3 regions of the Solibacillus cecembensis genome follow, and region 3 is predicted to be linked to each of the others. Evidence: riboswitches for the same ligand, from Rfam matches in the RefSeq annotation. Region 3 holds a riboswitch; each other region holds the start of a gene.
What was found. Region 3 has a riboswitch for cobalamin ahead of ACQKIH_RS19775 (ABC transporter substrate-binding protein). Riboswitches for the same ligand answer to the same signal wherever they lie in the genome.
Positions count from the first base shown of each region.

Region 1 (10,058 bases), on a different contig from region 3:
ATCCTTGCCAAGGAATTTGTGATAAATCGACATCGATAATTCCTGCTGCGAAAATCGTCCCTGTTAGTAAAAAGCCTAATGAAATGAGCTCAATGCGACTCAGGAAACGCTTTTTAATGACGCAATCCATTAAAAGACCAATCCAAGTAAATTGGAAGAGCATAACGACTGCGAGTGAAGCGGGTAAATAATTTAAAGATTCCCCGTAAACAATTCCGGTAAGGGCAGTGAAGAAGCCTGCACATATAAGTAAGACTACGCCAGATTTTGTAAGTTTCGGTAATGTTCGCTGTGTCGCGATAAATAATATGAGGGCAAGTAAAAAACCAAAAACATATTGGCTTGTAATGGCCTCAGAAGAAGTGTATCCATGTTGCATTGCTACTTTTACGATCGTCGATAAAATACCGTAACTACTAGAGGCAATGACAATCATTAGAGGGTAAATCCAAGTTGCTTTCATCTAATTCCGTCCTATTCTAATGAAGCGATTTCACCATATGATGAAACGGTTCGTCTATAATTGTCCAAGGTTCTGTGACATTAAAGCCCATACGTTCATATAAACGACGCGCATCTGCTTTTTCGAGCTCTACATTTAATGCTAATTTTTGATAACCTAGCATGCGCCCATGTTCTTCCGCGAACTGAAGAAGCTTTGTCCCAATTCCAAGACCGCGAGCTTCTTTTGACACGCAAATCGTATCAATATAATATTCATCGTCATGAGCTTCCCCATCAATCGTAAGGTGGAACCCTTTTTGCGCAAGTTGTGCTTCGAGCTGCTGATCAAGTATTGTGCCTTGTATTCCATCATATAAAACAACAATCCCTTTTACGGCATCGTTAGCGACTGCAACAAATGTATTCAAAAAGGAATGCCGGTTTGAAGTTTCTTTTACAAGCTGTTCTAAGGCAGCAATAATTTTTGGTGATTCTTGTTCACCCGTTAAGTTGTTGGCAATATCACCAATCGCATCATAAATTAAAGGAGCAACTGCTTTTGCATCCGTAATTTCAGCCTGTCTAATAAAAATGGTCATTTAAAATCCTCTCCTTGATTTAATAAATTATAACAGAAATCCGAGCTGCAAGGGAAAATGGAATAGTTCTGAATAGTATAAAGCTTTATCGAAATCATAGTTTTATGTTAAATTAAAAGGAATACAATGTCGGAGGTAGGACAACCCATGAATCAGTCAAACAAAGATTTCATTTTAGTTTATGGAGATGCTTTTGTTGATTATATAGCAAATGACCAAACGAATACGTCGTTTACAAAATATCTAGGCGGTGCAACGATTAATGTCGCGGCAGGCATTAGCCGAATTGGTGCGCCATCTGCACTAATTACCATTTCAGGGGATGATGAAACATCTCAATTTTGTCGCGAGGAAATTTTAAAAGAAGGCGTAAATTTAGATTATGCCATTTACGATCCAAGTAAACGTGTAAGTGGCGTTTATGTGCATTTAAATGAAAATGGTGAGCGTGAATTCAAAGATTATGTAGATGAAACACCAGCGCTTCAAGTAGCACAGGAGCAATTACAAGAGGCCGCTTTTAAACGCGCTTCTATTTTTAATGTGTGCTCAGGAACAATGTTCGAGCCGACTGCACTTGCTACGACGCGTGCCGCAGTTGACATGGCGAAGGACAAGGGTGCCATTTTAGCGATTGATGCGAATATCCGTCCATTACGTTGGGATTCAGAGCAGCAATGCCGCGAAACAATCGCTTCCTTTTTTGAAGATGCGGATATTTTAAAGCTTACGGATGAGGAATTATTTTTCTTAACAGAAACAGACACAATCGAGGATGGCTTAGCGAAATTAGACGAGTTATTAGTACCGATTGTGCTTATAACAGTTGGGGCAGACGGTGCTTATGCTGTGTTAAATGGGGAAGTAATGCATGTAACAGTAGATCCAGTCGTGGCAGTAGATACAACAGGTGCTGGAGATGCCTTTATGGCAGGCGTTTTACGTTACGTTCATTTTAACGGTCTGCCAACGGTTGCAGAAGATTTAATTAAGTGTGTGTCTTTCGGAAATAAGCTCGGTGCAATGGCAGCAACTAAAGCAGGTGCTTTAACGGCACTCCCAAGCTATGAAGATATTAAGCATCTAATAGAAGTATAATGGAGGAATCGCAATGAATCGTCATTATAATGAACTAGTAGCAGGTCGAATTTTCATTGGCAGTGCGGATGATACGGAACAAGCGGTGTCATCTGAGCAAATTGATACGGTATTTGATGTGCGTGTCAATGGACGTGAAGGGGAACAAGCATACAACTATATTCACGCACCGATTACAGAAGAGGCAACAGCTGAAACGATCAAAGCAGGTGCGGTAAAATTAGCACAAGCGTATGAAGCGGGCGAGAAAATTTATATTCATTGCGGTAGTGGCACGGGTCGCGCGGGGGTTATGGCTGTGGCGACACTGTTAGAAATTGGAGCCACATCGGATTTGGATGAAGCAATTTCACAGGTAAAAGGTGCACGCCCAGCAGTTAAAGTACGAGAAAATATGCAGGTAGCGTTAGAAACGCTTTATAAAAAATAAGACTATGACGAAATCGCCAATTGTGCGCGGTTTCGTTTTTTTGTTCAAAAAGAAAGTATAATGCAACCATTGGTTGACAAAAGTGCAAAAAATTAACGTACATTCGCTATTTTTTTCCATTAAATTTCTTTATAGTAAGTAATAAGAGGAGGCATGCGCATGGAGAATTTTCAATTTGCACAACTATTTACGGAGCGACGAAAGGAATTACAGGTGACGCAAGAACAAATTGCGCACTATGTCGGTGTTTCTCGTGCGGCGGTATCGAAGTGGGAGAAGGGGCTAAGTTATCCTGATATTACACTTTTGCCGAAGCTCGCGACGTATTTTAATGTATCGATAGATCTTCTATTAGGTTATGAACCGCAAATGACGAAGGAACGAATTATGTCGATCTATTCGACGTTAGCTAAAAGGTTCGGGAATGAGCCGTTCGAACAAGTGGATGAACAAATCGACGAAATGATAGCAGAATACTATTCATGCTTTCCATTCTTATTGAAAATCGCGCAGTTGTATATGAATTATTATCTGAAAGCTGCCAATCCAGATGAAATATTAGAAAAATGTTTTACGTTATGTGAGCGTATCAAAACGCAAAGCCATCATCGTCAGCTATCATACGAAGCGACCGTTTTAGAAGCATTTATTTCCATTATGCAGGGGAAACCAAAGCAAGTTCTTGAACTATTAGGAGAGGAAGCAGCCGTGCAATATGGGACTGAGCATTTGATTGCAACGGCGCATACGATGCTCGGTAATCAAGAAAAGGCGAAGGAAGTTTTACAAGTAAGCATATACCAGCAAACGGTTGCGTTAATCTCAAATGCAACGGAAACATTATTGCTTGAAGTTGATCATACCGCTCATTTTGACGAAACGATAAAACGCATTCAGCTATTGCTTGAAACTTTCCAAATTACGAATTTAAATCCTAACGTAGCGCTTGTTTTTTATATTAAAGCAGCAAGTGGTTATATGATGCGAAATCAAACGGAGCAGGCACTTCAAATGATTGAGCAGTACACACAAATTTGTAGCGCATTAAAGTTTCCATTGGAGCTGAGTGGTGATGGTTATTTTTATAAGCTTGGTCAATGGATTGATCAGCAGGAGCGGGTCGACAAACAAGCGCCAAGAGATAATTTATCGATTAAAAAGGATCTTGTAGCAAGCGTTGCAAATAATCCAATATTTAGCGCACTACAAGATAATACGCAATTTAAAATGATGATGACGAATTTACAACATCATTTACAACTAGAGGGGGAGTTATAGTGGAAGAGTTAGCGAATATAAACTGGGCGCTTATTGCCCCATTAATTATTTTGCATTTTATTTTAGCGCTCGTTGTGATTGTGGATATAAGTCGTAACGGCGCAACAAATGGACCGAAATGGCTATGGATTATCGTAGCATTATTTGTATCAACAATTGGACCGATTTTATACTTTATTTTCGGACGTAAAAGCCAATGACATGTATACAAGTAGCGCAATTAACAAAACAATTCGGTGAACAAAAAGTTGTCGATCACGTGTCGTTTACATTGGAAGAACATACAGCTACTGCGCTCATTGGTCCAAATGGTGCGGGGAAAACAACGACATTATCGATGCTAACAGGCTTATTACAACCAACAAATGGCCAAATTATTATGCCAGGTGTTAAAGATATTCGAAGTGCAATCGGTTTTTTACCGCAGTATCCACAATATTTTTCATGGTTAACAGCATTCGAATATTTGGAGATGACCGCGAATTTAAGTGGTATGGAAAAACGCAAAGTCAAAAAAGAAGCACAAAAAATATTAGAATTCGTTGGTCTTGGTGTAGCGATGCATAAAAAAGTATCAACGTTTTCAGGTGGGATGAAGCAGCGTTTAGGTATCGCACAAGCTATTATTCATCAACCGAAATTATTATTGCTAGATGAGCCAGTATCAGCGCTGGACCCTGTTGGACGTAGAGAAATTATGAACTTGCTGAAAGAAATCCAACAGCAAACAACTATTTTGTATTCAACACATATTTTAAATGATGCAGAGGAAATGACCGATCAAGTGCTCTTTTTACGAAAAGGTCAACTTGTCGAGCAAGGGTCTCTTCATCAAGTGCGTACAAAGTTTGATGAGCCGCGCTATAAAATTCAATTTGCATCAAGTGAAGAAGCGAGGCAATTTGCGAGTCAATCAGAGCTTGTAGCAAAAGCTGAACAAAATATCGTTTATGTGGATATTCGAGAAGAAAAGCCATCGATGCAACAGCTACTTCAGCTTTTAGCGAGCGCACCTTATCATGTTGTGAAAGTGGAACGAGAAACAGCAAGTTTGGAAGAAATCTTCATGAAGGTGGCGGGATCTGATGGGACAATTTAACACATTGCTACTAAAAGAATGGCGTGAAAGCTGGCGTAGTTTTAAATTTATTTGGATTCCGATTGTCTTTATATTGCTTGGTATTACGGATCCAATCCTCAATTATTTCATGGAGGATATTTTAAATGCAGTTGGTAATATGCCAGAAGGATTTGCGACGATGATGCCGGAACTCCATGCAATCGATTTACTTGCCGCTTCAACGGGGCAGTTTCAATCTATTGGATTAATTGTATTAATTGCATCTTATACTGGTACGTTTAGTAAGGAACGTCAAAATGGCAAAGCCACACTTTTATATGTACGTCCGATTTCTTTTACTGCGATGTTTTTAAGCAAATGGATTGTGGCGAGCAGTGTGGCGATTGTTAGTGCAATAGCTGGCTATGCGGGAAGTATGTATTATACGGTGCTATTATATGGAAAAGTAGACCCTGCTCGCTTTATGGCGATGCTTGGTACGTATTGCATATGGCTGCTTTTTGTCATGGCTGTTACAGTGGCGATGAGTGCCGCATTTAAAACACCGATTGCGACGACGATAACGATTGTTTTAATCTTAATTGGCTCAGTTGTAGATTCCATAATTGGAGGTTTTTGGACGGTTACTCCATATAAACTGTCGACATATGGATTGCGTCTTGTCGATGAATCCGTCACGATGTCAATATTTTGGAGTACGTTTATACTGACGCTTTCATTGATATTTGTCTTTGTTATTGTAGGAATTTACTTTAGTAAAAAAAGAGCGAGCACGGTGAAGGTTTAGCGTTTATATAAAACCGAGGCCGCGAAGCCAATTATAAAATAGTTGTAATATTTCATTTATATGGTATTGTAAAGTCATAATTTAATAAACTATTAAATAAGTGCTTATATTTTGAGATTAATAGGGAAATTAGTGAAAATCTAATGCAGCCCCCGCTACTGTAATAACTGATGAAATCACGAATATCACTGTCTGAGGATGGGAAGATGTGAGAGTAAAGTGAAGTTTAAGCCAGGAAACCTGCTTATTTAATTCGATTACTTACTTTTCGGTGGGAGAAGTGTAGATGAGAACTCAAATATGGCAGGTCGTAGTAGATTCTATTTTTTTAAAATGCGATTTTTTGTATAAATTTTCAGATACCCAAACTTCTTTTGTAAAAGAAGTTTGGGTATCTTTTTTTTACTTGCTTCAGCAAAAGTCCTCTACTTATTAGAGTATGACGATGAATGACAACTATGTACTTAAATCAGGTGTGGTTTAAACCCAAGCTGAAAAAGGTAAAAGCCCCGGCGGATGTCACAGATTTTTTATGAGGAGTTTTTCGAGCAAGCTCGAAAAAAATCTGGACGCAATTACGCCGAGGCGAAATTGATTAGGAGGGAATGTCTTGAGTAAAGGAAAGATTTTTGTAGTTGGGTTTGGTCCTGGAGATCGAGAACATATTACAAAAAGAGCCGTAGATGCATTACAGCAAAGTAATCATATTATGGGTTATAAAACTTATGTAGATTTAATTCGCCATTTAGTAACAGCGCAAACAATTGTTAGTACGGGTATGACCGAAGAAGTATCACGAGCGCAAGATGCTGTTAAACAGGCAGAGGCAGGAAATATCGTTGCGGTCATTTCAAGTGGTGATGCGGGCGTATATGGCATGGCAGGTTTAGTGTATGAGGTTTTAATTGAAAAAGGTTGGACTGAAGCAACAGGTATTGAGGTAGAAGTTGTGCCAGGAATTTCAGCGATTAACTCTTGTGCGAGCTTACTTGGTGCGCCGGTTATGCATGACTCTTGTACGATTAGTTTAAGTGACCACTTAACACCGTGGACAGTCATTGAAAAGCGTATTGAAGCGGCAGCAATGGCGGACTTTGTCATCGCATTTTACAATCCGAAATCAGGACGAAGAACACGTCAAATCGCAGAAGCACAGCGTATTTTGCTGAAGTATCGTTCACCTGATACACCTGTAGGATTAGTGAAAAGTGCATACCGAGAAAGTCAGAACATCGTTTTAACAAATTTAGCGGAAATGTTAGATCACGATATTGGTATGTTAACGACCGTTGTAGTTGGGAATTCATCTACATTCTTTTACGATAATAAAATTATTACACCACGTGGCTATCAAAGAAAATATACGCTTGGTGATGAAAAACAAGTTTGGAAACCGCATCAACGTTTGAAAAAAGAAGCAGAACCGTGGGCGCTTGATCAAGAAACAGGAGAAGCGCAATCCGGCTATGAAAAAATTGAGGCAATTAAAGCAGGACCAAACCCTAAAATAGAGCCTTTGAAAGAAGTGAGCGTAACTACTGTAGAACCAGTGCCAGTAGTGCCAACAAAACTTCAAAAACTTCCGGAGAAAAAGTCAGCACTTGAGATGGCTAGAATGGCATTAGCTTGTATATCAAACGAACCTGTGAAAACAGATTTTTTAGTACAGCAAGCAATCGAATCGATTTTTGAATTTGCCGTTTCGCCAGGTGTCGCAAATAAAATAATTACACCACAGCAAATGAAGGTACTTGCGGATGTGGTAGGGGAAAATGGAACGTTAGAATATACACCAGATCATCGTTTTCATGTAAAAATTCCTACTGAAGCGCCAGAAAAAATTGTTGAAATATTGCGTGAAACAGGATTGTACGTATTGCCTATGGGGGATGTTTTAAATATAAAGGCATGTGATTTTTGTTATGGAGAGAAAGCAGAATCGATTCCATATGCTGAGGAAATTATGGATACGCTTGGCGGTTTGAAGCTACCAAAGGAACTTCATGTTGGCTTTAATGGTTGTGGAATGGCTTGCTATCGCGCGGTTTTTGATGATATTGGCATTGTATATCGTAAAAAGAAATTTGATCTATTTATTGGAGCCAAGCCAGTTGGTCGAACAGCACATGCAGCCCAACCCGTTGCAGAAGGATTAGAGCCAGATGAACTGATCCCATTATTAACGAAAATTGTTGAAGAATATAAAGAACATGCACATCCAAATGAGCGCTTCTTTAAATACTTTAAGCGCGTGAAGAAAATTGCTCATTTCACATATCAAGACATGAGCTGCAAAATTAAAGTAGAAGAAGCACCATGTGGCGATTAGGAGGAGTGGCATGATTTTATTTTTAGCAGGGACGAGCGATGCACGTGAACTTGCCATTGAGCTACAAAAAAAAGGGCATTCATTATTAGCAACAGTCGTGACAGATTCCGCAGCAAATAGCTTGGAAGAGGCGGGTATTGCCCATCATGTAGGGCGTCTTTCAACCGAGGAAATGGCTACGATTATTAATGAAAAGGGTGTCACTACGGTCATTGATGCAAGCCATCCTTATGCAGAAGAAGCATCAAAAACTGCAATGGCCGCAGCAGAGCAATGTAAGTTAACTTATATTCGTTACGAACGCCCGCAACAACAGTATGTGAATCCGTTAATAGCTGAAGTAGAAACATATGAAGAGGCGGCACTTATTGCACGTGAGCATAAAGGAACCGTGATGTTGACGACAGGTAGTAAAACACTTGCGACATTTACGAAGTACTTGCTAAATGACTCCATCCGTTTAGTTTGTCGCATGCTACCAAACAAAGAAAATATGGAGAAGTGCGATTTATTAGGCGTGAAGCAACGCGACATTATCGCGATTCAAGGTCCATTTTCAAAAGAGTTAAATACAGCGCTGTATCTTCAATATGAGACAACGCTTGTTATTACAAAGGAAAGTGGAAAAGTCGGTTCTGTTGATGAAAAGATGGATGCCGCATTGGAATTAAATATTCCTGTAATTTTAATTAAACGACCAAAAATCACTTATATCAATCAATGTTCAACATTTGAGGAAGTTATTCAGAAACTAGGGGGAATTTAAAATGGCAAATATGAACTTTAATATGGATTTCGTACCTTTAACGGTAGATCCAGATAAAATTTACGATTACAGCTTTGCAATTATTAAAGAAGAGATGGGCGAGCACAATTTTACAGATGAACAGTGGCTAGTAGTAAGACGTGTCATTCACGCATCAGCAGACTTTGAATTAGGGCGCAGCATGATTTTTACAGAGGGTGCGATCGAGGCAGGGATTCAATCGATTTTAGCAGGTCGTCATGTAGTTGCAGATGTACAAATGATTGAAAGTGGCTCTGGGCGTAAACGATTCCAAAAACATGGTGGAGATTTACACTGTTACATCGCCGATGAGGATGTTTCAAAAGAAGCGAAATCAATTGGAACGACGCGCGCGATTATTTCCATGCAAAAAGCAACGAAATTACAAGAAGGTGGTATTTATGCCATTGGTAACGCACCGACTGCACTTCTAGAGTTAATTCGTTTAATTAAAGAAGGATTAGCGAAACCGGATTTAATTATCGGTATGCCAGTAGGTTTTGTATCGGCAGCGGAATCAAAAGCAGAGTTAGCGATATTAGAAGGTATTCCATTTATTACAAATGTAGGACGTAAAGGTGGCAGTACAGTGACTGTAGCAGCACTAAACGCTATCTCAATTATGGCTGATGAACGAGCAAACGAAGCGAAATAAAAAAGACCCGTCACAAATGCGGTATGGTTACACAACAGGTTCGTGTGCTACAGCAATGACCAAAGCAGCCTTACAAGCAGTTGTGACTGGTCAAGTTCCTAATGAGGTCACGATTTTTTTACCGGTGGGGCAATTTGCGACATTTAAAGTAGAGACAAGTGAAATTCAAGGCGATGCCATCATGTGTGAAACGATTAAAGATGCTGGGGATGATCCAGATGCAACACATAAAGCGCGTATACAAAGTACTGTGCGTTTAACGGACGTCCCAGGGATCCATTTAGATGGTGGTATAGGTGTCGGGCGTGTAACAAAAGCTGGTTTACCAGTACCAGTAGGGCTGGCGGCGATCAATCCTGTACCACGTAAAATGATTACAGGTGTCGTTCAAGAAGCAATTGACACATACGCGCTTGAACGGGGTGTTGAAGTAATTATTTCAGTACCAGACGGAGAAGAAATTGCTAAAAAAACATTGAATGGACGCTTAGGTATACTTGGTGGTATTTCAATATTAGGTACACGTGGTACGGTCGTTCCGTTTTCCAACTCAGCGTATATGGCGAGTAT
Region 1 covers NZ_JBNNMF010000007.1:105,382-115,439, reverse strand. Annotated here, with positions in the region: gene ACQKIH_RS08210 (EamA family transporter) at 1-463, opposite strand, end outside; gene ACQKIH_RS08205 (GNAT family N-acetyltransferase) at 480-1,043, opposite strand; gene ACQKIH_RS08200 (carbohydrate kinase family protein) at 1,191-2,141, shown strand; gene ACQKIH_RS08195 (protein-tyrosine phosphatase family protein) at 2,155-2,571, shown strand; gene ACQKIH_RS08190 (helix-turn-helix domain-containing protein) at 2,731-3,849, shown strand; gene ACQKIH_RS08185 (PLDc N-terminal domain-containing protein) at 3,849-4,049, shown strand; gene ACQKIH_RS08180 (ABC transporter ATP-binding protein) at 4,046-4,948, shown strand; gene ACQKIH_RS08175 (ABC transporter permease) at 4,935-5,717, shown strand; cobalamin riboswitch at 5,799-5,979, shown strand; gene cobJ (precorrin-3B C(17)-methyltransferase) at 6,328-8,046, shown strand; gene cobK (precorrin-6A reductase) at 8,057-8,812, shown strand; gene ACQKIH_RS08160 (precorrin-8X methylmutase) at 8,814-9,488, shown strand; gene ACQKIH_RS08155 (cobalt-precorrin-5B (C(1))-methyltransferase) at 9,463-10,058, shown strand, end outside.
Region 1: it holds a riboswitch for cobalamin, as region 3 does, so the genes downstream of both, cobJ (precorrin-3B C(17)-methyltransferase) here and ACQKIH_RS19775 (ABC transporter substrate-binding protein) in region 3, are expected to answer to the same signal.

Region 2 (10,058 bases), on a different contig from region 3:
TAGTGATATTTTCGACCAGCGAAAAACAGCACGATTACTAATACGATAAAGTTGAAATTAATAATGAGCGTGTCGGTTGTAAACCCTGATTGAATAAATCGGCTTATACCCATAATGAAACCACTAATAAGTAACGCAATAGGACCGCCAAGTAAACCGCTAAAGAGCAATGGGATAATTCTGGAGTTAACCATAATTCCAAATGCAAATTCAGCAGAAAAAGCTGTTAAAAAAATACCCGCAATACCAAAGTTTAAGCCAATCATATATGGGTAAAAACGATATATGATGGGATTTTCTTTATAATAGAGAAGCGGCCAGTAAATTAAAATTGAAAACGTTGTTAATATACAGAAGATGTATAAAATATTTAGTAGCATAATAAACTCCCTTTTGTCTAAATTAATCATTACTTTCATTTTATAATGAAAAACTATCAAATTGGGGCAATTGAAGAAAATTCGTAGTAATCGGAACAAATTATCTTCGTTCAGGTCTAAGCACAGTTCAAAAACTTGATGCAATTATAGCGGCGAGTAATTGATGAGTTGAGTCTTGCTTATAGACGTTCATTTATCCTATAATAAAAAGGTTATAGAAATTGAAGTAAGGGAGCTGACTGCTATGGTGAAAGATACAGGGAAAACAGTTAAAATAAAGATTGTTTCCTCCATCATTCCAACCGATGGCGAGCTTGAAAAATATGAAATGTGGCTTGAAGGCAATCACATTGAAAAAGGCGGAAGTTCGTACTTACGATATGAGGAAGTCCAGGAAGATTTGAAAATTCAAACGACAGTTAAATTAACGGAACATCAATCCGTTATTATGCGAAGAGGTGGCGTGAATATGCGCTTACCTTTGAATCCAAATCGACGAGAAGATGGCCATTATGAAAGTCCAATGGGTTCACTTCCAATCACGACGAATACACATCAGCTATCATTAGAAGTGAGTAAAGATCAGCAAGCATCAGGACGTTTTTTGACGCAATATGATCTTATAATTGGCGGAAGTTCAGTCGGCCACTATACATTAGAAATACATTATTCGGAGGTATAAAGATGAACGCAGTAGAACAATTACAACAGTCCATTAAAGCGGCACTTGCAGCAGCAGTAGAAAAAGCAGGCCTAGTGGAAGCTGGTACAGAATTAAACATCCATTTAGAAACACCAAAAGATAAAGCAAACGGTGACTTTGCAACGAATATTGCTATGCAATTAACAAAATTAGCGAAAAAGCCACCTCGTGCCATTGCAGAGGCGATTATAGAAAATGTTGAAACAGAAGGCACAGATATCGAAAAAATGGATATCGCGGGTCCTGGTTTCTTAAACATTACAGTACGCAAAGATTTCCTTGCAAGTGTTGTAAAAGCGGCATTTGAACAAGGTGAAGTGTACGGTCGCTCGAATGCAGGTGGCGCACAAAAAGTACAAGTTGAATTCGTTTCAGCTAACCCAACTGGTGACTTACATTTAGGTCATGCGCGCGGGGCATCTGTAGGGGATTCTTTATGCAACGTGCTTGATTTTGCGGGCTATGATGTGTCACGTGAATACTACATCAATGATGCGGGTAATCAAATTAACAATTTAGCGTACTCTTTAGAAGCACGATATAAACAAGCTTTAGGCATGACTGCGGATATGCCAGAGGATGGCTACCATGGTCAAGATATTATCGATATTGCAGGAAACTTATCTAATGAGTTTGGTGCAACGATTTTAGACAAAACGGATGAAGAACGTTTCGAATTTTTCCGTGAGCATGGCTTAAAGTTAGAGCTGGACAAGCTGAAAAAAGACTTAAAAGATTTCCGTGTTGATTTCGATGTGTGGTATTCAGAAACATCGCTATATAAAAACGGCAAAATCGAAGTAGCACTAGATAAATTAAAAGCGAATGGTCATGTATTTGAAGAAGAGGGCGCGACTTGGTTCCGTTCGACAACTTTTGGTGATGACAAAGACCGTGTTTTAATTAAAAATGATGGCTCATTCACATATTTAACACCGGATATTGCGTACCATGAAGATAAACTTGTGCGCGGTTTCCAAAAGTTAATTAATATTTGGGGCGCGGATCACCACGGCTACATTCCACGTATGAAAGCGGCAATCGAGGCACTTGGTTATGACCGTGAAACGTTAGAAGTAGAAGTGATTCAAATGGTTCAGCTGTACAAAAACGGCGAGAAATTTAAAATGTCAAAACGTACTGGTAATGCAGTAACGATGCGTGAGCTTGTGGAAGAAGTAGGGCTAGATGCTGTGCGTTATTTCTTCGTTAAAACAGCAGGCGACTCACACATGGATTTCGATTTAGATTTAGCGGTTTCACAATCAAACGAAAACCCAGTGTACTATGCACAATACGCACATGCTCGTATTTCTTCGATTTTACGTTCAGCCGGGGAGCAAGGTTTTGCGGCTACTTTAGAAAACGTTGCATTATTAACAGCTGAAAAAGAAGAAGACGTTCTGAAAAAAGTTGGCGCATTCCCACAAGTGGTGGCAGATGCCGCGAAGCACCGCACACCGCACCGTATCGCCAATTATATTCAAGAATTAGCAGCAGCATTCCACAGCTTCTACAATGCTGAAAAAGTGTTAAATGTTGATAACAAAGAGCTAACAGAGGCACGTTTAGCATTAATCACGGCAGTAAAAACAACAATTGCCAACGCATTAAAATTAATCGGTGTAAGCGCACCAGAAAAAATGTAATTTCAATTATCCATGATGACCAGTCACTTTCTTTTAAATGAGAAAGCGGCTGGTCTTTTTTGCGTATAAAAAGGATGCCAAATTAACTAATTAACTATTCCTATAAAAAAACTTGGAATTAATTATTGACTTTGGAATATTCTGAAAGTATGATTAAACGCAACAGTTCAAAACGATACTAAATCAATTAGAAAAGGTGGCGTTTCATTTGAGTAAAAAATTATTTGTTCAGACAGAAAAACAACGATACTGGTTGGAGAAGCTTGCGACTTTGGAAGAAGATTTTACACAAAGTGCCCAGCAAATAGATGAGGATTCAGTATTTCCTTTTGAAAATTTTAAAAAACTACGTGAAATCGGCTATACAAAAACAACATTACCAGCAGAGTTTGGTGGGGAAGGCTTTACTGTTTACGACGCGGTGTTAGCACATGAAACATTATCGAGCTATTGTGGCAGCACGGGTTTAGCGGCATCTTGGACGATTCAAAATATTGGGGAGCTTTTTGAAAATCGTTATTGGGAGCAATCCAAGTTGGAAACCTTTGCACAGGAAGTCAACCGAGGTGCGACGATTAACCGCGCAGTAAGTGAGTTTGCGATGGGCAGTCCAGTGCGCGGTGGTAGACCAGCAACGACGGCAAAAAAAGACGGTGAATTTTATATAATAAATGGACGCAAAAATTACACGAGTGGTGCACCAGATTTAGATTATTTTTTAGTATCTGCGTGGGTAGAAGAAGAGGATCATTTAGGATTTTTCCTCGTACCAAAAACAGCTGCAGGCGTATCAGTCGATAATACTTGGGATGTATTTTCGATGCGAGGCACAGGTAGTGATGACCTTGTACTCGACAATGTACGCGTAGAGCGGTCTTCTTTGGTTGAAATTCCGAGTTATTCTACAGGTTTTAAATTAAACGGTTGGTTGTTATTAATTCCTGCTACTTATTTAGGTATTGCGCAAGCAGCTCGTGATTATGCGGTCAACTTTGCAACGCAGCACTCACCGAACAGTATTCAAGGAACAATTGCTGAATTGCCAAATGTGCAAAACTTAATCGGCGAGATGGATTTAGAGTTAGCAAATGCAAGATTTACGCTTTATGGGGTGGCGCAATTGTACAGCAACCCGCAGACGAAATTGACAATTACAAATGAAGTGAATATCGCCAAGCATGTAGTAACGAACACCGCGATTCAAGTAGTTGATAAGGCGATGCGCTTGGTCGGTGCGAAAAGTTTACAGCGTTCAAATCCATTGCAACGCTATTACCGCGATGTACGTGCGGGGCTTCATAACCCACCGATGGATGATATTACGATTAAAAAGTTAGCTGAAACGGCTATTAACGAAAACTTAAAAAAGAAAGAGGTTTTAACATGAACGTAAAAAAAATAATCCAATTTGCAACAATCAGTTTTACCGCAGTAACGCTATTGTCCGCTTGTGGAAATAATCCGGATTCAAGTTCAGCTTCAGCAGGAGAGACGAAAGACGGTGTAACAATCGTCAAAGTAGCTTACGATCAGGCAAGTAAACCGATGTCGTACATTGACGAAAAGGGTGATGCAACAGGCTATGATGTAGAAGTTATGAAACTCGTGGATGAAGCGCTAGAAGACTATGAATTCCAATATGTCGGTACAACTAGCGATGATTTATTAATCGGTGTGGAGCAAGGGAAATATGATGTCGGTGTAAAAAATGCCTTTTGGACAGAAGAGCGTACACAAAAATATATTTTCCCACAGCAATTTTTAGGGTTAAGTAGTGCAGGGCTTGTTTTGAAAAAAGAAGATGCACAGATTAAAAATTTGAGTGATTTTGCATCGGCTGGGTTTGAGTTAGCGCCGATTGCAGCGAATAACGCGCAGTATACCGTAATCGCTGAATACAATGAGGAAAATCCGGATAATCCAGTAAACTTGAAGGCTGGCGAGGAATTTTCCGTAGATGTAGTGCAATGGGTAAATGAAGGGCGTGTCGATGGTGGCGTTATTATTGAAGGTGCTTTCAACGGGCAAGTTTTAACAGAAGGTGGCCCGTATTACAATTTGAAAGACGATGTTGTTTATAACCAGTTTGCGGTTATTAAAACATGGCCATTATTTAATAAAAAACAACAACAATTTGCAGATGCTTATGATCAAGCGATTACTGAATTAAAAGAAACGGATGCATTACGGGAGCTAACCGTCGAGTTTTACGGTAAGGATTTATTTGAAGTACTCGATTCAGTAAAGCGTTAAATAGAAGGGGCTACTTAAGGGTTTGTTCTTAGCAGCTCCTTTCACTCAAAAACTCGATTAGGAGGTGGCAAGCAAATGGAGAAGTATTTTGATCTATCCTATATTTGGTCAGCATTACCCGCATTGCTCCCTTATTTATGGATTACGATTTATATTGCCGTGTTGTCAGTCATTTGTGGCTCAATCATGGGATTTGGATTAGCGGCAGCAAAATTAAGTCGCAACAAATGGCTGCGCGTGTTAGCGGAAGGTTATACAACGATTATGCGCTGTACACCTTCAATCGTCTTACTCTTTTTAGTTTATTACGGTGTCCCAGCATTTGCTGAAAATCTTTTCGGTGTCGATTTGCAAAATGTTTCAACCGGTGTTTTTGTCGTCATCACATTTAGCTTACAATTTGCGGCGATGATGTCTGAGGTCATTCGGTCAGCGTATTTAGCGATAGACCGTGGTCAATTCGAGGCAGCTGTCAGTGTTGGGTTAACACCATTTCAAGCGTACCGACGAATTATTTTTCCACAAGCATTTGTTATTGCACTACCGAACTTTGGAAATGGTTTCATCTCGGTTTTACAAGAGGGAGCGCTCGCCTACACTATTGGTTTTATCGACATTGTTGGAAAGGCGAATTTAATTATTGCGAATAATTATGGAACGCATACATTGGAAATTTTTATCGCACTGGCGGTTATTTATTGGCTACTTGCCATTATCATTGAAAAAATATTTGCCTTGCTTGAAAAAATCTTTCAAAAAGGGAAGCAACCAATTCGGGCGACATAGGGGGGACACTTGATGGGATTCATTGATTGGAAATTTTTAATTGATACATTTTTTGTAGCATTAAGTGGTGTTCCAGTAGCACTTCTTGTCACGGTTATTTCATTACTAATCGCAGTTCCGTTTGGTTTTTTCCTCGCCTTGTCGCGCATTTATGAAATACCGGTGCTCAATTCATTTGCGAAATTATATATTTCATTCGTCCGTGGAACACCGATTATTATTCAAATATTTGTGCTATATGCAACGATTCCACTTCTGCTAAATGGGCTATTCGAGAAATATGAGATTGATTACCCAATCTATGAAATTAACCCACTTTGGTATGCGTTTATTATATTCTCGTTCAATACGACCGCTGTATTAATCGAAGTTTTTCGTTCGGCATTACAAACCGTATCCAAGGGGCAAATTGAGGCGGCACACTCAGTTGGGCTGACAACATGGCAAGCGTATCGACGTATTATCATCCCGCAAGCTTTAGTTGCAGCAATGCCAAATTTATGTACGGCAACGATCAATTTAATAAAAGCAACGTCACTAGGTTACGCGATTTCACTTCAAGAAATTACGTTGAAAGCAAAAGTAGAAGCTAATTTCGGCTACAACTATTTAGAAGCATATCTTGATATTTTCATTGTGTATTTACTCATTTGTATCGCTGTTGAATATTTATTTAAATGGTATGAAAAGAGATTAAGTCGATATCAATTACGTCTAGTGTAGGGGGAGTGCAAAATGTTAGAAATTAAAAATGTGCATAAAACGTTTGGGAAGAATGAAATTTTAAAAGGTGTGGATTTAACAATTGATAAAGGGGATGTTGTTGTTATTTTAGGTCCGAGTGGCTCTGGCAAAACGACACTTCTCCGTTGTATCAATTTCTTAGAACGTGCAGATGAAGGCACAGCCAGCTTTGATACGATTCAAGTGGATTTACACAATGCATCGAAAAAGGACATTTTAGCCATTCGTAAAAAAACGGCTTTTGTATTTCAAAACTATAATTTATTTAACAATAAAACGGCACTTGAAAATGTGGCGGAAGGTCTCTATATCGGGCGCGGCTTGAAAAAAGAAGAAGCGTTAAAAATTTCAAAAGAGGCGCTTAATCGGGTCGGTTTAGCTGAAAAATACGATGCCTATCCAAGTCAGCTTTCTGGTGGGCAACAGCAACGAGTTGGCATTGCTCGCGCGGTTGCTTTGAATCCAGATATTATTTTATTCGATGAACCTACGTCAGCACTAGACCCGGAGCTTGTCGGAGAAGTGCTAACGGTTATGAAGGATATTGCGAGAGAAGGAACGACGATGCTTGTTGTAACACATGAAATGTCATTCGCACGTGATGTGGCAAACCGCGTCATCTTTATGGATGGTGGCAATGTTGTTGAGGAGGGCACGCCACATGAGATTTTTGTCCAGCCAAAAGAGGAGCGTACAAAACGATTCCTTCAACGCGTGTTGCCAGATGATTATTCGTATCATATATAAGAGAAGGAATTGGTGATTTTTCACATGCGATGTCATTCATAACATATTGGCCTCTTTATTGATTAACCTAATATTTGAATAATCAGGTGTATCTATGTAGATGCCTTTTTAAGAGATTAGAGACGCGGATCCTTCTGAAAGTTGAGGTCGAAATGATTAGCTTCATCATATACGACAAACTTATATCCTTGTTCTCTGTAAAATGCAATAATCCCTGGAAGTGCCGCCAAAGTTTGTGGTTTTTCGTGCATTAGCACAACTTCTCTATCAGAATTTGTGCCACTTTTAACATTCTCTATAATTTGGGCTGGATTATCTTTTAACGTCCAGTCATTGGAATCAATTGTCCAATCCCAAACTTTAATGTCTGCGTCTACAATTTGGTTGCGAATCTGTTCACTTTTCAACCCTGGTGCAGAACCATATGGTGGCCGAACTAAATGGGATTTTGAACCTGTAATCTCATGAATTAGTGCTAATGTTTCATTCATCTCAGGCACAAACTGATTTTCCTTATATAATGTTTTGAATTCATGCGTCATGCTATGGGCACCGATATAATGACCTTCTGTTGTGGCGCGTTTTACACTTTCCTGGAGTTGCTCTTTTAACAGGTTGCTTCCTTGCATGAAAAAGGTTGCTTTCACATCTTGCTGGTGTAAGACGTCTAGAAATTGGTCCGTGAGGTTACTAGGACCATCATCAAATGTTAGGTAGACCACTTTCTCTAAAGGTTTTTCTTCAGTACTTGCTTGTTTTTTCGTTTGTTCCTTATCTTGGCTGATTGAGGCTTCTACCTTCTCTGTCGAATTTTGTTGGGTGTTGTTGTTTACGTCAGAATTAGCGTGTTCTAAAGAATCTTCCATTAGATTAGTTTGTTCTTTACCTTGGATAATCGAAGGTTCTACTTTATCAGTTACATCTTGCTTGATAATTTTTTCATTGTTAGCATACGATTTCCCTACAATAAAACCAGTGAAAAAAGTAGGAACTAGCATAACCAGTATAATCATTACAATTCGTAATCTTCTTTTTTTTATTCTTTTGGCATACTCATCTTGTTGTAATCTCATGATGATAAAATCCTCCTGTTGTAATTTTGAGTGTTTAAGCCTATCTGTCTATGTCATGATAAAATGTTCAATTTTTTCTAATTTTAAACATGTCGCAAATACGTTCTAACTATTTGACGGGCCAAGTGATTAAAAAGTTTAGATTAATTAAAAATGAAATGGCAGCCCAGATATTTTCAGTCCTGCTTATAAGATGGGGAATTTACCATTTAGGACTGGACTTTATTTCGAAGTAAAGTAAAAAAAGCACACATACTTGATTTTAATTAATATATCTGAAAACTCCCGCTTATCTACATACAAACATTCATTCTTCCGCTATAATAGAATAGCCTATTAATTTAATAAAGAATGTGAAGGTTCTTAAAAGTAAGTGTGGGAGATTTATTGTAAAAAATAAGTTTTCCAAATGGACGAATGAGGATTAAAAGGGAAATCGGTTTCATTCCGATGCGGTCCCGCCACTGTAAATGCAAGTTTGTTGAAAAAAACCACTGAAGAAATTTGGGAAGGTGTCAACAAGTGTTCATGCATGAGCCAGGAGACCTGCCTTTACATTGCCAATAGTAAACCTGCGTGGATCGGGAGTGGCTTATAATTGTTATTTCGAAATTATTTGCATACATCAATAGAAGTCTCCCGAGTTGGAGGCTTCTTTCTTTTGGTTGAAGGGCGTATTCTAGATAGGCTATGTAAAATGTAGGAGGAAAAGGAAATGAAAAAAATACAAAATTTAGCGATGCTATTATTTATGGCAATGCTCGTACTTGTAGGCTGTGGCGCAGAAGATTCAAAGCCTGCAACAAATGATACAGAACAAAACGAAACAGCAAAAGGTGAGGACAGTGCAGCTGCGCAGTTCCCTGTAACGGTAACGGATTCAATAGGAAGAGAGATCACATTAGAGAAACAACCAGAACGTATTATTTCTCTTACCCCTTCAAATACTGAAATTTTATTTGGCTTAGGTTTAGACGAAGAGATTGTTGGCGTATCAGACAATGACACTTTCCCAGAGCAAGTAGCGACAAAGGAAAGAGTTGGCGGGATGGAATTTAATTTAGAGCTAATAGCATCACTTAAACCAGACATCGTATTTGCGCATGGATCAGGCATGTACAACTTTGAAAAGGGTATGGAGCAGTTAGAAGCGATGGGCATTCCTGTATTTGTCGTAAAAAATGCAGTGAATTTTGAAGAAACATATGAAACGATGAAGCAAATGGGCCAATTAACAGGTAAGGTAGCACAAGCAGAAGAGATGGTAGCTATTATACAAAAGGATATTGAAGAAATCACAACAAAGGCAGCTGGTTTAGATGGCAAATCGGCATTTATCGTTGTAGGTACGAATCCAGATTTATACGCAGTTGGTACAGGAACGTTTATTCATGAAATGCTTAGTACTATTGGCGTTAAAAATAGTGTGACACAACCAGACTGGCCGCAATATAGCGCAGAGCAATTTGTAAGTGATAATCCGGACGTGATTTTAGTAACGTATAAAGACGATGTTGAGGCAATTTTATCGAATCCAGCGTATGCCGAAATGGATGCAGTTAAATCAGGAAATGTACATTTAATTGATTCGGATACAACAAGTCGTCAAGGACCTCGTATTGTAGAAGGGATTCAATCAATTGCACAAACAATTTACCCAGAGGTTTTCGGTGAATAAAAAATACGCATTCGCTTATTTAGTTTCGGTAGTATTGCTGCTAGT
Region 2 covers NZ_JBNNMF010000002.1:153,804-163,861, reverse strand. Annotated here, with positions in the region: gene ACQKIH_RS02590 (diguanylate cyclase domain-containing protein) at 1-419, opposite strand, end outside; gene ACQKIH_RS02585 (YwiB family protein) at 556-1,062, shown strand; gene argS (arginine--tRNA ligase) at 1,065-2,732, shown strand; gene ACQKIH_RS02575 (acyl-CoA dehydrogenase family protein) at 2,941-4,119, shown strand; gene ACQKIH_RS02570 (transporter substrate-binding domain-containing protein) at 4,116-4,985, shown strand; gene ACQKIH_RS02565 (amino acid ABC transporter permease) at 5,061-5,771, shown strand; gene ACQKIH_RS02560 (amino acid ABC transporter permease) at 5,784-6,494, shown strand; gene ACQKIH_RS02555 (amino acid ABC transporter ATP-binding protein) at 6,507-7,262, shown strand; gene ACQKIH_RS02550 (polysaccharide deacetylase family protein) at 7,379-8,128, opposite strand; cobalamin riboswitch at 8,717-8,903, shown strand; gene ACQKIH_RS02545 (ABC transporter substrate-binding protein) at 9,051-10,013, shown strand; gene ACQKIH_RS02540 (FecCD family ABC transporter permease) at 10,006-10,058, shown strand, end outside.
Region 2: it holds a riboswitch for cobalamin, as region 3 does, so the genes downstream of both, ACQKIH_RS02545 (ABC transporter substrate-binding protein) here and ACQKIH_RS19775 (ABC transporter substrate-binding protein) in region 3, are expected to answer to the same signal.

Region 3 (10,058 bases):
GCATAATTGGTTTCCATTCATCCCAGTTTGGGTTGGTGGTGTAGGTATTACATTATTAATGACGATTATTAATATTTATTCTGTTAAATCATTCGGTGAATTTGAATACTGGATATCATTTATTAAAGTAACCGCAATTATTGCATTTTTAGTTGTCGGTACAGCGATGGTTTTAGGAATTTGGCCAAACTATGAGCCAAAAGGATTTGGTATTCTAACAGAGTTTGGTGCCTTTGCGCCAAATGGTATTATTCCGATATTTACAGCAATTGTATTTGTAATCTTTTCTATTTGTGGTGCTGAAGTTGCAGCTATTGCAGCAGCAGAGTCTGAAAACCCAGCGAAAAATATTGTTCGTGCGATCAAAAATGTCGTATTCCGACTGGGATTATTTTTCGTTGGTTCGGTAGCAATCATGATCATGATTTTACCGTGGAACGATTCAACAATGCTCGCAGCGCCGTATGCAAATATATTATCGATGGCTGGGCTTCCAATTGCAGCTCAAATTATTCAAATCGTCATTTTTGTATCCCTTATTTCGGTGTTGAATTCGGCACTTTATACGAGTTCACGGATGTTACTTGAAATGTCACGCCAAGGTAACGCACCAAAAGTATTCTCACAAATTAAAAATCGACGGGGAGCACCAGTGCCGGCTATTCTTGGCAGTACGGTAGTCGCATATGTTTGTTCTTTACTATACTTTGTCTCACCTGAAGTTATTTTCTACTTTTTAGGGAACTGTGTGGGAGGCTTAATGATTGTTGTTTATATTTTTATCGCCATTTCACAAATTCGATTCCGCCGTTCTTATGATTTACAAACGACTGAGCCATTAGCGATAAAAATGTGGTTATTCCCAGGTTTATCGTATATAACAATTGGCATTTTAGTCCTCATTTATTTCTGCCAAGTATTAATTGAATCTTTACGTACACAGTTCTACTTAAGTTCGATTGTAGTAGTGGGCTCTATTTTGTTGTTCTTTATTCTAGGTAAATTAGCTTCAAAAAAGACAGAGCAAATCGAGCGAATAGAGGAAAAATTCGCATCGGAGTAGAACTGTAAATAGAATGAGGAATACCCTTAGATAGCATCATGCTATCTAAGGGTATTTAAGTTTTGAGAGGAGGCGATCTATATGTCGACAAAAGTACAATATAAAGAAGAACAATTTTTTGTTGTCAAAAATCAGGAGTTAATTGTAAAAAGCGACCTACCAAACGAACTAATTGAAAAAATAGTAAACGAGTATCGTAAGGGGAAAGAAACATTTGAAGTAAATGGCAATTTTGTGCATGTATTAGAATCGATGCAAGAGAACTTATTTTATGTAAGACCAATGAAGCAATTTAGCGATATTGATTTTATGAACCCGTTATCGTCTAAAGTTTTAAACTCCATTTCAGATGGCATTACGATTTGTGACGGTCAAGGCAAAATCTTATTTCAAAATGAAATAGATATTGAAATAGTCGGTATGGATTTAATGGGAAGATACGCAAAAGACGTTATCAATGAAGGGTTAATGAGTGATTCTATATCGATGAAAGTAATCGAATCACAAGAAAAAGTAACGATTTTGCAAACATTCATTAACGGGAAATGCCTGTTAGTTACAGGAAATCCGATTTTTGATGAAGATTTTCAGTTGCAATATGTAGTAGCGATTACACGCGATATGACGCAACTAAATCGCTTAGAAAAAGAAGTAAAAAAATTAGAAGTTCAAAATAAAAATTTTAAAAGTAAACTGCAAACGTTGCAAACTGAAGAGTTTATAAAAAGTAGTTTAATAGCCGTGTCGCCTGCTATGAGACAAGTCGTGGAACGTGTTATGAGAATTGCAGAAGTAGATTCTACTGTATTGATTGGTGGCGAATCGGGCGTAGGGAAGGAAGAAATTACAAAGCTTATTCATGCATATAGTAGACGTAGCCATAAGCAAATATTAACGATTAACTGTAGTGCTATTCCAGAAACATTACTAGAATCAGAGCTTTTTGGCTATGAGGCAGGGGCATTTACAGGAGCGGTAAAAGGTGGAAAAGCTGGACTCTTTGAAATTGCATCGGGGGGAACTGTTTTTTTAGATGAAATTGGTGAAATGCCATTGCTCATGCAGGCGAAATTATTGCGCGTGCTACAAGAATCCGAAGTGCAACGTATCGGGAGCGGTAAGCCGATTGCCATTGATGTTCGTATTATTGCAGCGACGAATCGAAATTTAGCAGAAATGGTTCGACAAGGTAGTTTTCGTGAGGATTTATATTACCGTTTAAATATTATTCCGATTGAAATCCCGTCATTAAGGCAACGACGCGAAGACATTATTCCGATGGTCAATCATTTTTTAACTTTAATTGAAGAGAAGTATGGAATCTATCGGACAATTGAATCATCTGCCTTGAAATTATTAGAAAGATACGATTGGCCAGGCAATGTTCGCCAAATAAAAAATACGGTGGAGCGTATGTGCCTATTAACAACTCAACCTGAAATAACAATAAATAACGTGCAAGAGGAATTAGATAGTAATCCTGTTATGGTGAAAAATTCGGAGCAGATTGATTTTGAACCCTCTTTACGAGAACCCACAGTGTCGCCGTTTTCAAGCGGTACATTGAAGGAGCAAGTAGAAGCATTTGAAAAGTTAATGATTAAGCAAGCCTTGTCTGAACATACAAGTATACGCCAAGCCGCAAAAACACTAGGCTGTAATCAATCGACTTTAGTAAGGAAAATACAAAAATATCAATTAACACGCCACGTTACATACGAGGATTAATGATGCGATTTTGCATCAATTGTGCGTTTATGCATGAGAGTTGCGAAAGTGAAATGCACATGGCTTTGGAAAAGATTCTAAAATAATTGAAATGACTAAATGCATTAGCCTTTAGATCGAAAGAAGAAACAACTTTAAATAAAAGTGTTTCTTTTTTTGTTTTCTTAGTAGTTGGCACGGAAATTGCTTTTAATAAAGTGTATAAAACTATTAAGGGAAAGAGGTTGGTATTTATGACAATTAAACTAAAAGAAGAGCTAAAGGTATTAGATCAGAAGCATTTTCTACATCCAACTACATCCATTGAACAGCAACAAACACAAGGACCTGCTGCGATTTTCACAGAAGGTAAAGGGATTTATTTAAAAGACATTGAAGGCAATACATATATTGACGGTATGTCTTCTTTATGGAATGTAAACGTCGGTCATGGTCGTGAAGAAATTGCGGAAGTAGCCAAAGAACAAATGGCTAAATTAGCATTCAGTTCATGTTTTGCGACATTTAGCAACGAACCAGCAATTCGTTTAGCGACTAAAATTGCTTCTTTAGCTCCTGGCGATTTAAATTCAGTATTTTTCACTTCAGGTGGTTCAGAATCAAACGATACAGCGATTAAATTGGCACGTCACTATTGGTTACTAAAAGGGCAACCAAAGCGCCAAAAAATTATTTCACGTACGCAATCTTACCACGGTGTAGCCATGGGTGCTACAAGTGCGACAGGTTTACAAGCGTTTCGTGACTTTACGAACTCGCATGCACCCGATTTCCACTATGTATACAATCAATCCGCGCGTAATTTACGTGAAACGATTGAAGCGCTGGGACCAGAAACAGTAGCAGCCTTTGTGTCAGAGCCAATTCAAGGTGCCGGTGGTGTGAACATCCCACAACAAGGCTATTTTAAAGAAGTGCGTGAAATTTGTGATGAGTACGGTATTTTATTCATTGCAGATGAAGTGATTACAGGCTTTGGTCGTACAGGTAAATTTTTCGGTATGGAGCATTATGATGTGGTACCGGATATGATGTCGTTTGCTAAAGGTGTATCAAGTGGCTATGCACAGCTTGGTGGTGTAGTAATCTCAGAAAAGCTTCATCAAGATTTCTGTACTTTATCAAAAGGTACATTAATGCACGGTTATACGTACAGTGGACACGCACTGGCCTGTCAAGTTGGGCTGAAAAATATTGAAATAATCGAGCGTGAAAACCTTGTAGAAAACGCTGCAAAAATGGGTGAAGCGTTGTTAGAAGGCTTTAGAGCGCTACAATCAAAATATAGCTTTATCGGTTGCGTTCGTACGATAGGTTTACTCGGCGCGATTGAATTAGTAAAGAGCCGTGAAACAGGGGAATTATTCGAGACACCATTAAGCCCAATTTTCGTACAAGAAACGATGAAACGCGGTTTAATTTTACGAACGGTCACGTATGATCAAGATACAGTTGTATTCTCACCACCTCTAATTTTATCGAAAGCAGAATTAGATGAAATGTTACGCATTTTAGATGAAACATTTGAATATGTACGTAAAACAATTGTAGAGAAATAGGGTTGAAAATAGTATCAATATAAGGAGGGGTTTTATGGCAATCATTACAAGAGCAATCCGAGAGCAATTTAATCCAGCAAAGCCATCTGAATGTGTCGGTCAGATAGAGCTGATAACGACTGATGAAACAAAAGCGGTTGTTGTAGCAGCACATGCCTCATTTGAAAATTGGAAAAATACATCTCCGGTAGCGCGTGGAGAAATATTACGTGTCACGGCAGATTTACTTGAACAAAATATCGATATCGTGGCTGAAACGGCTTCACGTGAAATGGGTAAAACTAAAAACGAAATGATTGGTGAAGTGAAACGTGGTGCTTCCATTTTACGTTATTTCGCACAAGAAGGAATGCGTGCCACGGGTGAAGTATTACCTTCTGCGAGTGAAACAAAAATATTGTACTCCATGCGCGTACCACTTGGTGTTGTCGCAGCGATTACGCCATGGAACTTCCCTGTTGCTATCCCATTGTGGAAAATAGCACCAGCATTAGTGTATGGCAATACCGTTGTTTGGAAACCTTCTATTGAAGCAGCTTTAACAGGAAAGCTCATTGGTGAACTGTTTGAACAAGCAGGCATGCCGAAAAATGTATTAAATATTGTGCAAGGGCGAGGCTCAAGTGTGGGACAAGTTTTACTTGAAGCTCCTGAAGTTAAAGCGATTACATTCACTGGTTCTAATGGTGTAGGGCAAAATATTTTAAATACAGCAGGTCATACGAATAAAAAAATCCAACTAGAGCTAGGTGGAAAAAATGCGGCCATTATTTTGGCGGACGCGGATTTAAATATAGCAGCCAAGTTGACAATTGAAGGTGCGATGAAACAAACAGGCCAGCGTTGTACTGCTACTAGTCGAGTATACGTTGAAGAAGCTGTTTATGAAAAAGTTTTAGAGCAATTAATTGTAGAAGCACAAAAAATTGAAGTTGGTGTTACGATGGGTCCTGTTTCATCTAAAGGGCAATATGACAATATTTTAGCTGCTATTGAAAAAGCAAAAACTGATGGGGCACAACTAGTGTTTGGCGGTGGTCCTACAGAGGGGCAGTCGGAAGGATACTTCATTGATCCAACGATTTTCACAAATGTAACGCATGACATGGCGATTGCACACGAAGAAGTTTTTGGACCAGTTTTAGCTGTCATAAAGGTAAAAGATTATGAGGAAGCCCTTCAATTATCGAATGATTCACAGTTTGGTTTAAGTGCCTCTATTTATACAAGTAATATTCAAAAAGCATTTGATTTTATCAACCGTAGTGAGGTAGGCCTTGTTCAAGTAAATGATGAAACAGGTGGAGCAGAGCCTCAAGCGCCATTTGGTGGCGTGAAAAATTCAAGTACTGGCGCCCGTGAACAAGGTCAGGCTGCAAAAGAGTTTTTCACAACAATGAAGACCGTGACGATTAATACAAAGTAAAATGTTCAGATGAGAAGTTAGGCAACGTGTCCATTATGTTGCACAGTAAGACATGATTTTTATATCGAACTAATGAGAATATGGATCAAAATGACAAGTGTCTAATGTTATTTTGATTCATATTTTTATTTGACTGCTTTTACCATAATTAATTGCTATTCTCCTTGTCCAACACTAAGTCCGTATAAAGTTCCAATTGTTCTTCTTTAAAATAAAAGCCCTGAACCACAAAATTTGCAGTACAGGACATTTCAGTTTTAAACGGCTTCTATCACTGTAATAGATAGCCCAAATTCGGTTGGATGAACTTTTGCATGCACATCATAAACATCACGTAAACTTTGTTTAGTAATGACTTCAGAAGGACTACCTACTTTATAAATTTTACCTTGATTCATTAATACGACATAATCTGAATACCTAGACGCCAGTTCCAAATCATGCAGTACGACAATGACTAAACGATTTTCATTTGCCAATTGTTTGATTGAATTTAATACTTGAATTTGATGTTTGATATCTAATGCAGAAATTGGTTCATCAAGCATTAAAATAGTTGGTTGTTGCACTAATGCACGGGCTATCGATGTTCTTTGGCGCTCTCCGCCACTCAATTCATCGACATAATTCTGTTGTAAACTCTCTAACTTTAAATACTGTAACGTCTCATTCACCACTTGTTGATCTAAATCCGTGACATTCCATTTAATATACGGCTTTCGCCCAAGCATGACGTATTCTTGAACCGTCATCGGAAAGCTTTGTAAAAAATGTTGTGGGACGTATCCAATTTTTTTTGCACGATCCTCACCCTTCAAGTAATTTAAAAGAACACCGTCAATTGAAATCGTGCCAGATGTAGGCTTTGTTACAGCTGCTAAACATTTAAGAAACGTTGATTTTCCGGCACCATTTGGTCCAATAATCGCCACAAATTTTCCATGTGATAATGTTAAATTCAAGTCATGTAAAATTTGCTTTTTCCCCGCAGAGAATGATAGATTTTGTACGTGTAACAACGATTTTACCCCCAATAATCCTTTTTCTTTTGTAATAGAATATAGATGAAAAATGGCGCACCAATACAAGATGTTATAATTCCAACTGGGATCTCAATCGGAGCAAGTATAGTTCTTGCTACCGTATCACTTACTAGTAATATCAAAGCACCTAGTAGACTAGAAACCGGAATTAAAAAACGATAGTCTACACCAACGAGTATGCGACCTATATGCGGTGCAACTAAGCCAATAAACCCAATAATACCAACAAAGGCAATAGAACTTGAAGCGAGTAATGTAACGAGTAATAAACTGCCGATTTTTAGTACCTTTACATTAACACCTAACGTCTTTGCTACTTCATCACCTGCATTAAGAGAATTAAAACTCCAACTTAAACGAAGTAAAATCAATAAGCCAATTGTTAATAAGGGAGCAAGTATATAAACGACTTCCCAGCTTGCCCCCCAAAAACCGCCCATAAGCCAAACGACTAGATTTTTTAATGCTTCGTTATCTGAAAAATATTTCATTGCTGAAACGCCCGCTGAGAATAAATTGCCGATTGCCACACCTGCTAATAATAAAACGGTCGTTGATCCATTTTTAATTGTGGCGATTCCATAAACGATAAAAACAGAGATACATCCAAAGAAAAAGGCGTTAAATGCAATGAGCCATTTACCTGAGGCAACTAAATCCATACCGAAAATACTCGTTCCTAAAACAATGGCTAACGCAGCTCCAAAAGAGGCACCACTTGAAACCCCTAATGTAAACGGACTAGCTAATGGATTTTTCAATAACACCTGCATAACAACCCCTGCAACGGCTAAAGACATACCTGTTATAATTGCTAGTAAAATTCGGGGCATTCGAATTTCTTTGATTATGTATCGATTGATTTCATCCGTCATCGGTTCAAGACCTATTAACTGCTTAACCGGGATATTTGCACTGCCTGATAACAAGGCATAGCATACGGCAACAGCTAATAAAACGATTAATAAACTTAATACGATCCAAGCTTTTGGAGAAGTCAATTTGCCTTGTTTCAACCAACTATTTTGCACCATGGAACCAAATTCCACTTGCTGTAACCCCTAACCAGTTTTCAAAATACTCTTTAATGTAATCTTCTACAATAATATCTTCAAATCTATCTGGATATAAATATTTTCCTAATTGTAAACGACCAATAAATCCTTTATCAGAACCGAAGAAATTCGTATAGAACATATAAACATCTTTATTTTTTCCGGCTGTCATTTGGCTAACCGCTGTATTAGTAACAACATTGTCTAATAATCCAGTAAAGCTTGTTGCATCCTTTGCATCATAGCCCCCAAAGAAATTACCATGTAACGTAATGACATCTGGATTTGCCGTTAAGACAAATTCTTCTTCAACGTTTACAGTTGTAGACGACTTTGTAGACTCCCATAAAATATCTGGCGTCGGATCAATACCACCTGCTAAAATAGTGGCAAAACCTTCCCCTGGACCAGCTTGTCCATCTAGTGTTGCCGTTGGATAAATATTATATTTTCCATTTGTATTGAGTGCACCAGCAGATAATGCTAATACGGATTTCTTTTGGTCTGTTGGAATATCTTTTGTACGTTGTGTTAATATTTGTTCAATATTTTGCTTCCACGTAATGTACTCTTCAGCGCGATCTTCTTTTCCGAAAATTTTTGCTAATATACGTAGTTCCTCATCCATTTGATCTGCTAAATAGTTATTTAAACGAACCACTTTAATTCCTACAGGTTCTAATTTTTCCTCAAGCGTATTATCTGGACGATTTGTAAATGTAAAGACAACTTCAGGTTTTAAAGATAAAATCGATTCAATATTTAGTTCGTCTGTTTTCCCCACATCTGGTAAATCATTTAACCCTAAATAGCCGTTATTTTTAATTGTATTGTCACCTGTTGCGATAATCGCGTCTTGTGCACCCAGTAATGTAATAGCTTCTGCTGTATTACGGTTAATAACAACAGCCTTTGTTACTGGTAAAGATAGTGTAATTTCTTTTCCTGTTGTATCTGTGAAAGTAATCTCATTTGCCTCTTCATTCACATTTTCATTTGCTTGTGATGTTCCAGTCGATTCTTTATTTGCATTTACCTCAGCAGGTTCTTCACTAGAGCAACCTACAAGTAAAAAAGTTAATAAAAAACCGTAAACTAGAGTTTTTACATAGTTTTTCACTAAATAACTCTCCTTCAAAATGTTTTATTAAGTGCTAACACACGAAATACCCCTAAACAAAAAAAGCCTATTTCCAGTAAGAACTAGAAATAGGCTTAGGCATCCTAAAAAATATGTAATGGAATACAAAAAACTGTATTTGTCGCCGCCCTTCTCCCACCGAAAAGTCATGTTGCTGTAACAAAGCAGGTTTCCTGGCTAAAGCGTCATTTTACTTTTACATCTTCCCATCAATTTGACAGTGATTGATTGTAATTTCATCAGCTATTACAGTTGCGGGGGCAGCATTAGATTTTAACTAATTTCCCTTTTACCTCTTACAAAATAAGAGCACTTTACTACATTCATTATGAAATTAACGTAACTTTATCATTTTATTTCCATTTTTACAATAACAATTAATTAAAAATTATCACTATTCAGAAGAGAAAAGCGTTTATGGGAGAACATACTTCTCAAATTTGACAAGTAAATTACCAATTTTCTTATTTCATTCAATTTATTTAAAGAATAATCAAAAAATTAATGATGACAAATATTAGTTACAGTGATACTATTTTTCACATGATGAAAATTGAATGATTTTTGGTGCTTTTTAAGCTTAATAGGGAAACCAGTGAGATTCTGGTGCTGTCCCGCAACTGTAACTTGGAGTATTACATATTACGTCACTGCATTTTTTTATGTGGGAAGGCATGGAATACGTTGAAGAGAAGTCAGGATACCTACCAAAAATTTATTGATTCAGACCTACGAGGATAGGTGCGTGAAACAAGCAATAAGCGCTTGTTTTTGTGATGCACTTTTACTCTTAAAAAGTGTATTTTTTTATGCACTTTTTCATCAAATATGAAAAAGGAGTAAAAACATGAAACAATTATTACCAAAACTTGCTTACTTCGGTATCGTTTTATTATTTATACCAAAGCAAGCGCATGCCATGCACATTATGGAAGGATTTTTACCGATAGGTTGGGCTATCTTCTGGTTTGCACTATGCCTACCGTTTCTTATGAAGGGGCTTCAAGTCATTCGCATAGTCGTAAAAGAAAACCCAGAAAGCA
Region 3 covers NZ_JBNNMF010000029.1:28,969-39,026, reverse strand. Annotated here, with positions in the region: gene ACQKIH_RS19805 (amino acid permease) at 1-1,063, shown strand, start outside; gene ACQKIH_RS19800 (sigma-54 interaction domain-containing protein) at 1,145-2,791, shown strand; gene ACQKIH_RS19795 (aminotransferase family protein) at 3,025-4,350, shown strand; gene ACQKIH_RS19790 (aldehyde dehydrogenase family protein) at 4,385-5,776, shown strand; gene ACQKIH_RS19785 (ABC transporter ATP-binding protein) at 6,034-6,795, opposite strand; gene ACQKIH_RS19780 (FecCD family ABC transporter permease) at 6,801-7,868, opposite strand; gene ACQKIH_RS19775 (ABC transporter substrate-binding protein) at 7,840-8,994, opposite strand; cobalamin riboswitch at 9,162-9,347, opposite strand; cobalamin riboswitch at 9,564-9,741, shown strand; gene ACQKIH_RS19770 (energy-coupling factor ABC transporter permease) at 9,863-10,058, shown strand, end outside.